DNA from 3 places in the Dietzia sp. 179-F 9C3 NHS genome. Region 2 is predicted to be linked to each of the others. Evidence: riboswitches for the same ligand, from Rfam matches in the RefSeq annotation. Region 2 holds a riboswitch; each other region holds the start of a gene.

Region 1 (3,259 bases), on a different contig from region 2:
AACAGGCCGAGGATGTGGTCGATGCGCACCCCACCGGCGTCGCGGAGCGCGGCGCGGACGAGGTCGCGGAACGGCGCGTAGCCCTCCTCGGCGAGCGCGTCCGGCCGCAGCGGCGGCTGGGACCAGTCCTGCCCCCGCTGGTTGTACATGTCCGGCGGCGCCCCCACGGACACCCCACGGGCCAGCGACCGGTCGAGGGCCCACGCGTCGGCGCCGCTCGGATGGACCCCGACGGCGAGGTCGTGCAGCACCCCGAGACGCATACCGGCCGCGAGGGCGTCCCGCTGGGCGTGGGCCCGCTGCTCGGCCACGACCCACTGGAGCCACTCGTGGAACCGCACCTCGCCCGCGTTCTCGGCGGCATACCGGGCGACGGCGGGGGACTCGGGGTCGCGCAGGTCCTCCGGCCACACCGACCAATGGGGGCCGTGCTCGGCAGCGATCGCACACCAGGTGGCGAAACGGCGCAGGCCCTCGCCCTCCTCGGCGAGGAACGCGGCGAACCGGGCCGCGCGGCGTCCGGTCGGCTCCGCCGTCGCCACCAGGCGCAGCGCCTCGAGCTTGGCGGTCCATGCTGCGTCGCGGTCGATCGTGTCGGCCTCGTTGCCCCGCCGCGCGAGGGCGGCCAGCTCCTCGACGCGAGCGCGGTCGGCGGCGGGCAGGTAGGCGTACTCGTCGATCTCCTCGGGCCGCAGGTAGAGCGGCGAGGCGAACCGGCGGGTCGTGGGCAGATACGGCGACGGCTCGAGCGGCGGGTACGGCTCCGCCGCGTGCATCGGGTTGACCAGGACGAAGTCGGCGCCGAGGTCGCGGGCGGAGAAGTCGGCCAGGTCGGCGAGGTCGGACAGGTCGCCCACCCCCCAAGATCGTTCCGACCGCACCTGGTAGAGCTGCGCCGCCACGCCCACGGCCGGCCGTTCCTCGAGGCCGACGGGCACGGGGATCGTCCGCGGGGAGACGAGCAGCGTCGCCACCGCCGAACCCGGGTCCGCGACGGTGCCCTCGTCGGGGTGGCGCGCGGTGCGGGCGGGGGCCGCGTCGCCGGCGTCGTCACGGGGGTCGCGGCCGTCGACGACGGCGACGACACGGTGCCAGCCCGGAGGCAGATCACCGGGGATCTCGACCGTCGCGCACCCCGTGCGCAGCCCGTCGACGTCCCGGGGCTCCACCCACAGGTCGAGCTGTGGCACGTGGCGGGCGGGACCGCCGCCCTCGGGGATCACCTCGACCGTCAGCGAGGCCCCGTCCGGGACGTGGACGCGCACGCGCGGGCTCCAGCCCTCGCGCGCGACGACGGTGGGCGGCAGGACCCGCCGCCACGGGCGCAGGCGGACCCGCTCGAGCGAGGCCCGGTCGGCCGCGTCGGCGGCGGGCCCACCCGCCGCGGCGACGGCCTCGTCGTCGTCACCCCCCGGCCCGCCGGCCCCGGGCGCCGTCTCGACCCCCATCGCCGCGAGGACGGCGCGAAGTGTCTCCGCGGAGGCGTCGTGCCATATCCCCTGGCCGTCCTCGTATCCGGTGGAGACGCCGCACTCCTCGGCCAGCGCGGCGAGGGCGGGGGAGACGGGCTGGGTGGTGGTCAACGTGGTGTCCTCGCTCCGATGGTGTGCGCGTGCCTGCGGCGGGTTACGATCTGCTCAGCTGCGGTGTTCGGGAACCCGGTGTGAGTCCGGGGCGGCCCTCGCCACTGTGAACGGATGATGTCGCCAGTCCACTGTGCCACTGCTCGCGCCTCGTGTGCGGGTGGGAAGGCGGACGGGCGGCGATCCGGCCCACCCCACGCGGGTGGTCCGGGGAACCGTGAGTCAGGAGACCGGCCGTGGCCGCCACCGCGAGTGCCCGCGAGGTGACGGGCAGAAAGGTTCCACCACACATGCATATCGCAGAGGGTTTCCTCCCCGCGGTCCACGCCGCGGCATGGACGGCCGTCGCGGCGCCGTTCGTGATCCACGGCGCACGCGAGGTCGTCAGAACGGTCCGGCAGACCCCGGAGGCCGGCGTCCTGCTCGGCGCGGCCGGGGCGTTCACGTTCGTCATGTCCGCCGTCAAACTGCCGTCGGTGACGGGCTCGAGCTCACACCCCACCGGCACCGGACTCGGGACGATCGTCTTCCGGCCCCCGGTCATGGCCTTTGTGGCGACGGTCGTCCTGCTCTTCCAGGCGCTGCTGCTCGCCCACGGCGGCCTCACGACGCTCGGCGCCAACGTCTTCTCCATGGGCGTGGCCGGGCCGTGGATCGCCTACGCCGCGTTCGTGGCGTGCCGGCGCGTCGCCGTGCCGCTGCTCGGAGCGGTGTTCGTGGCCGCGTTCCTCGCGGACCTGGTCACCTACCTCGTCACCAGCGCCCAGCTCGCGCTCGCGTTCCCCAGCGCCGAGCACGGGATGTGGCACTCGATGGGCGAGTTCCTCGCCGTCTTCGCGCTCACCCAGATCCCGCTCGCGATCGTCGAAGCGCTCATCGTGGTGGTGATCGTCAGCGTCCTGCTGCGTATCGCCGCGCGTGAGCTCGACCTGCTCGGGTTCTTCCGACGAGCGCGGCTCGAGGGCGCGGCCGCCCCGGCCATCGACGACGCCCCGACGACCAACGCCGAGAAGAAGGAGGCCGTGCGATGAGCGGGAGCACCACCACCGGCGGGCGTCGGCACGCCGGGGCATGGGTCCTCGTGGGACTCGTCGCCGTCGCCGTGGCGATCGCCGCGCTGTCCCTGGTCTACGGCGCGAGCCGCGGCGGGGAGTTCGAGGGGGCCGACGGCCAGGCTGAGGACACGATCACCGAGGTCGCGCCCGACTACGAGCCCTGGTTCGAGCCCCTGCTGCCCGAACTGCCGGGCGAGGTCGAATCGGGTGTGTTCGCCCTCCAGGCCGGCATCGGCGGCGGGATCGTCGGCTACGGGCTCGGCGTCCTGCGCACCCGCAGCCGGCAGCGGGTGCAGCCCGCCGCGTCGGGCACCGCCGCCGTCTAGGTGAACCCCCTCGAACTGGCTGCCGCCCACAACCGTTGGTCGGACCGCCCCGTCGCCGAGAAGCTCCTGCTCTTCGGCGGCCTGCTGGTGGCGGCACTGCTCGTGCCGCCACCGGTGGGGCACGCGGCGATCCTAGCGGTCTGCTGCGTGTGCGGGCTCGTGCTGGCCCGCGTCCCGGCCCGGGTCTACCTGCCGGCGCTGCTCGCGCCGGCGGTGTTCCTCGCACTGGGCGTGGGCCCGCTCGTGTGGGATTTGGTCGGCGGGCGGCTCGTCGTGGACCCCACCGGGGTCGACG
Region 2 (3,259 bases):
CGTGGGCGTGTTCCCCGACGTCGTGGCGTGCAGCGAGGCGGTCCTGTCCGTCACGCGCCGGATCCGGCCGGCGATGCTCGAGTTCATGGACACCGCGTCGATCCGCGCCGTGGAGGCCGACCTGCGGATGGGGCTGGACACGGGCGCGGGCGCGATGCTGCTCGCGCAGTCCGACGCCACCGGCCCCGAGCGCGCCGCCGAGACCGAGCTCATGGCCGAGGCGTTCCGCGCGAACGGAGCGATCGAGGTGTTCGCCACCGAGGACCCCGACGAGGGCGAGATGTTCACCGCCGCCCGCCGTGCGGCGTTCACGAGCCTCGGCAAGCTCGGCACCCTCCTGCTCGAAGACGTGGGCGTGCCGCTGCCCGCGCTGCCGGAGCTGGTGGCGGGGATCGAGCGTATCGCCGCCGAGCGGGACGTGCAGATCGCGCTGGTCGCACACGCCGGCGACGGCAACACGCACCCGATCATCGTGCTGGAGGACGACGACCCGGACCGGGCAGCGCGCGCCCAGCTGGCGTTCGGCGAGGTCATGGACCTGGCGATCGGACTCGGCGGCACGATCACCGGCGAGCACGGGGTGGGCCGGCTCAAGGCGCCGTGGCTGCCCGCCCAGCTCGGCGTCGACGTCATGGAGCTGTCCCGCCGCATCAAGACCGCGCTCGACCCGCAGGGAATCCTCAACCCGGGCGCGGTCCTGTGAGTCCGCGCGGTCGCGGGTGCCCGGTGAGGGAGGATGCGGGCGCCCGGGCCACGAGGTGGTAGACAGAGAGGTGCAATCGGTTCGGGACCGACCCCGCCGCCCACGACCCTGCGGTCGTACGCGTCCGGTCGGCCCCGTCGACCCGCTCCATGCCGGAGCGCGAGAGGGAATCCGGTGAGAATCCGGAACTGTCCCGCAGCGGTATGAGGGAACGACCGCCGTCACCTGAGCACTGGGAAGCCTCCTGGGAAGCGACGGCCAGTAGGAACGGCCCCCGCGGCCCCCGCCCTCGAGTCCGAATACCTGCCGATTGTGCCGGGTGCGCCGCACCCGGCGGTATGCCGCCTCGTGGACCGGGCGCGCGGCCGATCACGACACCGACGACGGACCCGGGCCGCACGCCCGGCCCCACCCCGGCGTCCCCTCGGGGCGCCGGCGCGAGCGGTGACGAGGACCGACCTGCGGACCCGGATAAGGGCGGCATTCCACGCCGAACCGCACACGAAGGACGTCCTCAGTGACACCCACCGACACCACGGCAGCGCACACCGTGCAGCCGTTCACCGCCACCGTCCTCGGCGCGCCCCGCATCGGGCCCGACCGGGAGCTCAAGAAGGCCGTCGAGGCCTACTGGGCCGGCACGCTCGACGCGACCGCACTCGAGGCCGTCGCCGCCGGGCTCCGCCGCGACGACCGCGCCCGCATGACGCGCGCGGGACTCGACTCGGTTCCCACCAACACGTTCTCCTACTACGACCAGATGCTCGACACCGCCGTGCTCCTCGGCGCGCTGCCCGAGCGCGTCGCCTCCGTGGCCGATCCGCTCGACCGCTACTTCGCCGCCGCCCGCGGCACCGCCGACATCAGGCCGCTCGAGATGACCAAGTGGTTCGACACCAACTACCACTACCTCGTGCCGGAGATCGCCGACGGTACCCGCTTCGTGCTGCACCCGGAGAAGGTCCTGGCCGACCTCGCGGAGGCGGTCGCGGAGGGTGTGCCGGCCCGACCTGTCGTGATCGGCCCGGCGACCTTCCTCGCGCTGTCCAAGCCGGCCCCCGGGGCGGACGACCCGTGGGGCCGCCTCGACGAGCTGATCCCGCTGTACCGGGAGTTGCTCGCGCTCCTCCGTGACGGGGGAGCGCAGTGGGTGCAGCTCGACGAGCCGGTGCTCGTCACCGATCTCGACACCGACCGGCTGGAGAAGGTGACCGAGGTCTACGGCGCACTCTCGGCAGGCCGTGACCGGCCCGCGATCTGCGTGGCCACGTATTTCGGCGACGCGGGCCCGGCGCTGGAGGCGCTCGGCGCGACCGAGATCGATGCCGTCGCCGTCGACCTCGTCGCGGGCGGTCCGGGCACGCTCGCGGCGACCACCTCGTTCCATGACCGGCTGGTGCTCGCCGGGGTGGTCGATGGCCGCAACATCTGGCGCACCGACCTCGACACCGCGCTCGGCACGCTGGCCACCACGCTCGGCTCCGCCGGGCACGTGGCGGTGAGCACCTCCTGCTCCACCCTGCACGTCCCCTATTCGCTCGAGCCGGAGACGGGTATGGACCCCGCCATCCGCTCCTGGCTGGCGTTCGCCGCCGAGAAGTTCGCCGAGGTGCGGGTCCTGGCAACCGCGCTGCGGGACGGGCGTGAGTCCGAGGCCACCGCATTCGAGGAATGCCGGGCGGCGCTGGCGGAGCGCAGAAGCGACCCGCGGGTCCGTGACATGAGCCTGCGCGGTCGTGTGGACGCCCTCCGGTCCGCCGGCGCGCACCGCGCCCCCGCCGCCGAGCGTGCGGAGCGGCAGCTGGAACGGCTCGACCTGCCGGCCCTGCCCACTACGACGATAGGGTCCTTCCCCCAGACCCCCGACATCCGTCGAGCCCGCGCCGCCCACCGTGCGGGTCGATTGGACGAGGCCGCCTACACCGAGACCATGCGTGCGGAGATCCGCCGGGTGATCGAGCTGCAGGAGCGTCTGGGCCTGGACGTCCTCGTGCACGGTGAGCCCGAACGCAACGACATGGTGCAGTACTTCGCCGAACTCCTCGACGGGTTCGTCACCACGGCGAACGGCTGGGTCCAGTCCTACGGGAGTCGGTTTGTACGGCCGCCGATCCTCTACGGCGATGTGCGCCGTCCACGCCCGATGACCGTCGAATGGGCCGCGTACGCACAGTCACTCACCGACAAGCCGGTCAAAGGCATGTTGACGGGCCCGGTGACGATCCTGGCGTGGTCGTTCGTCCGCGACGATCTGCCGATCGCCGACGTCTCCGATCAGGTCGCGCTCGCGATCCGCCAGGAGACGGTGGACCTGCAGGGTGCCGGGATCGCGATCGTCCAGGTGGACGAGCCCGCGCTGCGCGAACTCCTCCCGTTGCGGGCGGCCGACCAACCGGCCTACCTCGACTGGGCGGTGCGGTCGTTCCGTCTGGCGACCTCGGGAGTGGCGGACGCGACCCAGATCCACACGCACCTGTGCTACTCGGAGTTCGGCGACGTGATCGACGCCATCGCGGGTCTGGACGCCGACGTCACCTCGATCGAGGCCGCCCGCTC
Region 3 (3,259 bases), on a different contig from region 2:
CGAGGACCACCATCGGGACCGCGACCATCCGCCACGAGGCGTCCCCGAATCCGCCGGCGAGCCACCGCATCACGGTGCCCAGCTGGTGGACGTCTCCCAGGACGAGCAGCGTGAAGGTGATGAGGGCGGAGAAGACCATCGTCATGGCCGCGCCCACGAGGACGATCGCCGTGGGGTCGTGCGCTCGGCGGGCGACCAGCACGGTCCCGACCAGGGGGAGGAGGGCGCCGAGGAACGCGGCGGCGGGAAGGGTGAAGAGGCCGAGGGTGCCCGCGCCGAGGCCGAAGACGGTGAGGACGACGACGCCGAAGCCCGCCCCCGAGGACACCCCGAGCAGGTACGGGTCGGCCAGCGGGTTACGGGTCACCGCCTGGGCGACGCCGCCGGCGAGCGCCAACGACGCACCGACGGCGGCCGCGGTGAGCACGCGTGGCAGGCGGGACTCGAGGACGATCGCCGCTCGGGCCTCCGACCACCACGGGGCGAACGCGCCGGGGGCGATGCGGTGGGCGACGATCGCGGCCACGTCGCCGACCGGGATGGAGATCGTGCCGAGTGCGACCCCGCCGGCCAGCGCACAGGCGAGGGCGACGAGGAGCGGCAGGAGGAGCGCCCGCAGACGGCGGCGTCCGGGTGGGGCGCTGGTCGCGAGCCGGGCCATCCGGTCAGTCCTCGACGGCGTCGGGGTGCAGGGCCGCGGCGATCGTCTCCACCGACGTGACCATGCGTGAGCTCTCGAAGAAGTCCGCGAGCGGGACCGTGACGATCCGGCCTTCGCGGATCGCCGGCGTGGTCGCCATGATCGGCTGTGCCTCGAGATGGCGGATCTTGTCCTCGGCGCTCGTCTTGCCGTAGTCCAGCACGACCACGGCCTCGGGCGCACGCTCGCCGATCACCTCCCAACTGGTGGCGAGGTAGGGGCGGTCGCCCTCCGGGAAGACGTTGGCCGCGCCCGCGTACCGGCCGATGAGGTGGCCGATGCCGACTCCGCCGATGGTGACGGGTTCGGCCTCGCCGCCGTCGTAGAAGAACGTGGGCACGTCTGCGACGCCGGCCGCGTCGAGCTTCTCGCGGACCGCGTCGAGGCCGTTGGTGATCCGCTCGGTGAGCTGCACCGCACCCTCCTCGACGGCGAGGATCCGTCCGAGTTGTGCGAAGTCGTTCTCCAGGAGCGCGATATCGGAGAAGCCCTCGCCGCAGTACTCGGAGAAGAGGAACGTGGGGATCCCGGCGGCGGCGAGCGCGTCGCGACTGCGGCCCTCCTTCTCGTCGAAGGCGCTGCGCATGCCGCCCACGACGAGGTCCGGCTCGAGGTCACGGATCTGTTCGGCGGTCGGGTACTCCTCGGCGAGCGAGGGGATCGCGTGGAACCGGTCCGCGACCTCGGGGAGCACGTCCGTGCTCTCGCCGTAGCCCATTCCGACGATCCGGTCTCCGGCACCCATCTGGATGAGGGTCTCCGTGACGTGGTCGTTCATCGACACGATGCGCTGCGGCGGGGTGTCGTAGGTCGTCTCGCGGTCGCAGTTCGTGATGGTGACGGGCTCGGCGAACGGCTCGGCCGCCGCGGCCGTGTTCCCGGGCTCCCCGCGGGAACAGCCGGTGACGGCGAGGACGACGGCGGTGGTGACGGCGACGGCGGCGGTGCGCCGGCGGCGGGTCGGGCTCGGCTGGGGCAGGCTTCGGCGGGACATGCGGACCTCGGTTCCTCTGGCGGGTCCGGCGGGCCGGGACCCGTCGGCGCCGAGGTGCACGGGTGCACCACATGGCCTGCGGGGCTCCGGATCGCAGACCACGGCGATGGGTGGAGCCGCGGACGTCCGGGCAGGCGATCGGGCTCGCCACCTGTCGAGGGGTGGCACACCGTTGCGGGTCAGCGCCGGACTCTCACCGGACTTCCCCTGCCATGGATGTCAGCAGTGTGTCCGCTCAGTATGGACCAGTGCCCGGCCCGCGGGCGCACCGGGTCCCCGACGAGGACGCGGTGGACCCGGCCCGCAGCCCGGCACCTACACGATCGGCGACTCCACCGCCGGATCTGCTACCCCTGAGGGGGTCGCCGAAGCAGCAGTGGAGTCGCCGATGTCGGGAGGGGCGGGCGGGTACGCCGTGGGGCGGCGACCGCGCGCGTCAGATCAGAACGCGGCCTCGTCCATCTCCATGAGCTCGGTGCCGAGGCCGGCCACGATGCCGCGGGTCGCCGTGAGGAGCGGCAGCTCGTTGTGGGCGAACCACTTGGCGGCCTCGACCTTGCCGGTGTAGAAGGCCTTGTCGTCGCCGGTCGCGGAGTCGAGCTTGCCCAGGGCGATCTCGGCGCCCTCGAGCAGGCGCCAGCCCATCATGAGGTCGCCGAAGCCCATGAGCAGGCGCACGGAGGCCAGGCCGATGATGTAGAGGCGCTTGGGGTCCTCCTGTGCGGCCATGAGGTGCTCGAAGCAGCCGCCGATCATGGCCTCGACGTCGGCCAGCGCGGTGGTGAGCAGCTCGCGCTCGGCGGCCAGCTCGGGCCGGGCGTCGGCGGACTCGAGGAACTTCTTGATCTGTGCCGACACGTGACCGACGGCGGTGCCGCGGTCGCGGGCGATCTTGCGGAAGAAGAAGTCCTGCGCCTGGATCGCGGTGGTTCCCTCGTAGAGCGAGTCGATCTTGGCGTCGCGGATGTACTGCTCGATGGGGTAGTCCTGCAGGAAGCCGGAGCCGCCGAGGGTCTGGAGCGACTCGGTGAGCAGCTCGTAGGCGCGCTCGGAGCCGACGCCCTTGACGATGGGCAGCAGGAGGTCGTTGACGCGGTGGGCGAGCTCGCCGTCGGCGCCGGAGACGCGCTGGGCGATGGTCACGTCCTGGTGCGCGGTGGTGTACAGGTACACCGAGCGCAGGCCCTCGGCGAACGCCTTCTGGCGCATGAGCGCGCGGCGGACGTCGGGGTGGTGGGTGATGGTGACGCGCGGGGCGTTCTTGTCCGCCATCTCGGCCATGTCGCCGCCCTGGACGCGCTCCTTGGCGTACTCGAGGGCGTTGAGGTAGCCGGTGGACAGGGTGGAGATGGCCTTGGTCCCGACCATCATGCGGGCGTGCTCGATCACGTCGAACATCTGGCGGATGCCCTGGTTGAGCTCGTCGCCGCCCACCATCCAGCCCTTGGCGGGGACGCCGTGGCCGCCGAAGGTGACCTCACACGTGGCGGAGACCTTGAGGCCCATCTTGTGCTCGACACCGGTGACGAAGACGCCGTTGCGCTCGCCGATCGTGTCGGTATCGA

Evidence for each region. Region 2 has a riboswitch for cobalamin ahead of metE (5-methyltetrahydropteroyltriglutamate--homocysteine S-methyltransferase). Riboswitches for the same ligand answer to the same signal wherever they lie in the genome.
Region 1: it holds a riboswitch for cobalamin, as region 2 does, so the genes downstream of both, ACH0BZ_RS13440 (energy-coupling factor ABC transporter permease) here and metE (5-methyltetrahydropteroyltriglutamate--homocysteine S-methyltransferase) in region 2, are expected to answer to the same signal.
Region 3: it holds a riboswitch for cobalamin, as region 2 does, so the genes downstream of both, ACH0BZ_RS06180 (ABC transporter substrate-binding protein) here and metE (5-methyltetrahydropteroyltriglutamate--homocysteine S-methyltransferase) in region 2, are expected to answer to the same signal.

What each region holds. Positions count from the first base shown of each region.
Region 1 covers NZ_JBIQES010000012.1:906-4,164, forward strand. The annotation lists gene malQ (4-alpha-glucanotransferase) at 1-1,583, opposite strand, end outside; cobalamin riboswitch at 1,628-1,837, shown strand; gene ACH0BZ_RS13440 (energy-coupling factor ABC transporter permease) at 1,874-2,614, shown strand; gene ACH0BZ_RS13445 (energy-coupling factor ABC transporter substrate-binding protein) at 2,611-2,964, shown strand; gene cbiQ (cobalt ECF transporter T component CbiQ) at 2,965-3,259, shown strand, end outside.
Region 2 covers NZ_JBIQES010000007.1:204,225-207,483, reverse strand. The annotation lists gene ACH0BZ_RS10760 (FAD-binding oxidoreductase) at 1-703, shown strand, start outside; cobalamin riboswitch at 816-1,029, shown strand; gene metE (5-methyltetrahydropteroyltriglutamate--homocysteine S-methyltransferase) at 1,221-3,259, shown strand, end outside.
Region 3 covers NZ_JBIQES010000003.1:335,455-338,713, forward strand. The annotation lists gene ACH0BZ_RS06175 (FecCD family ABC transporter permease) at 1-661, opposite strand, end outside; gene ACH0BZ_RS06180 (ABC transporter substrate-binding protein) at 666-1,694, opposite strand; cobalamin riboswitch at 1,806-1,948, opposite strand; gene ACH0BZ_RS06185 (acyl-CoA dehydrogenase) at 2,136-3,259, opposite strand, start outside.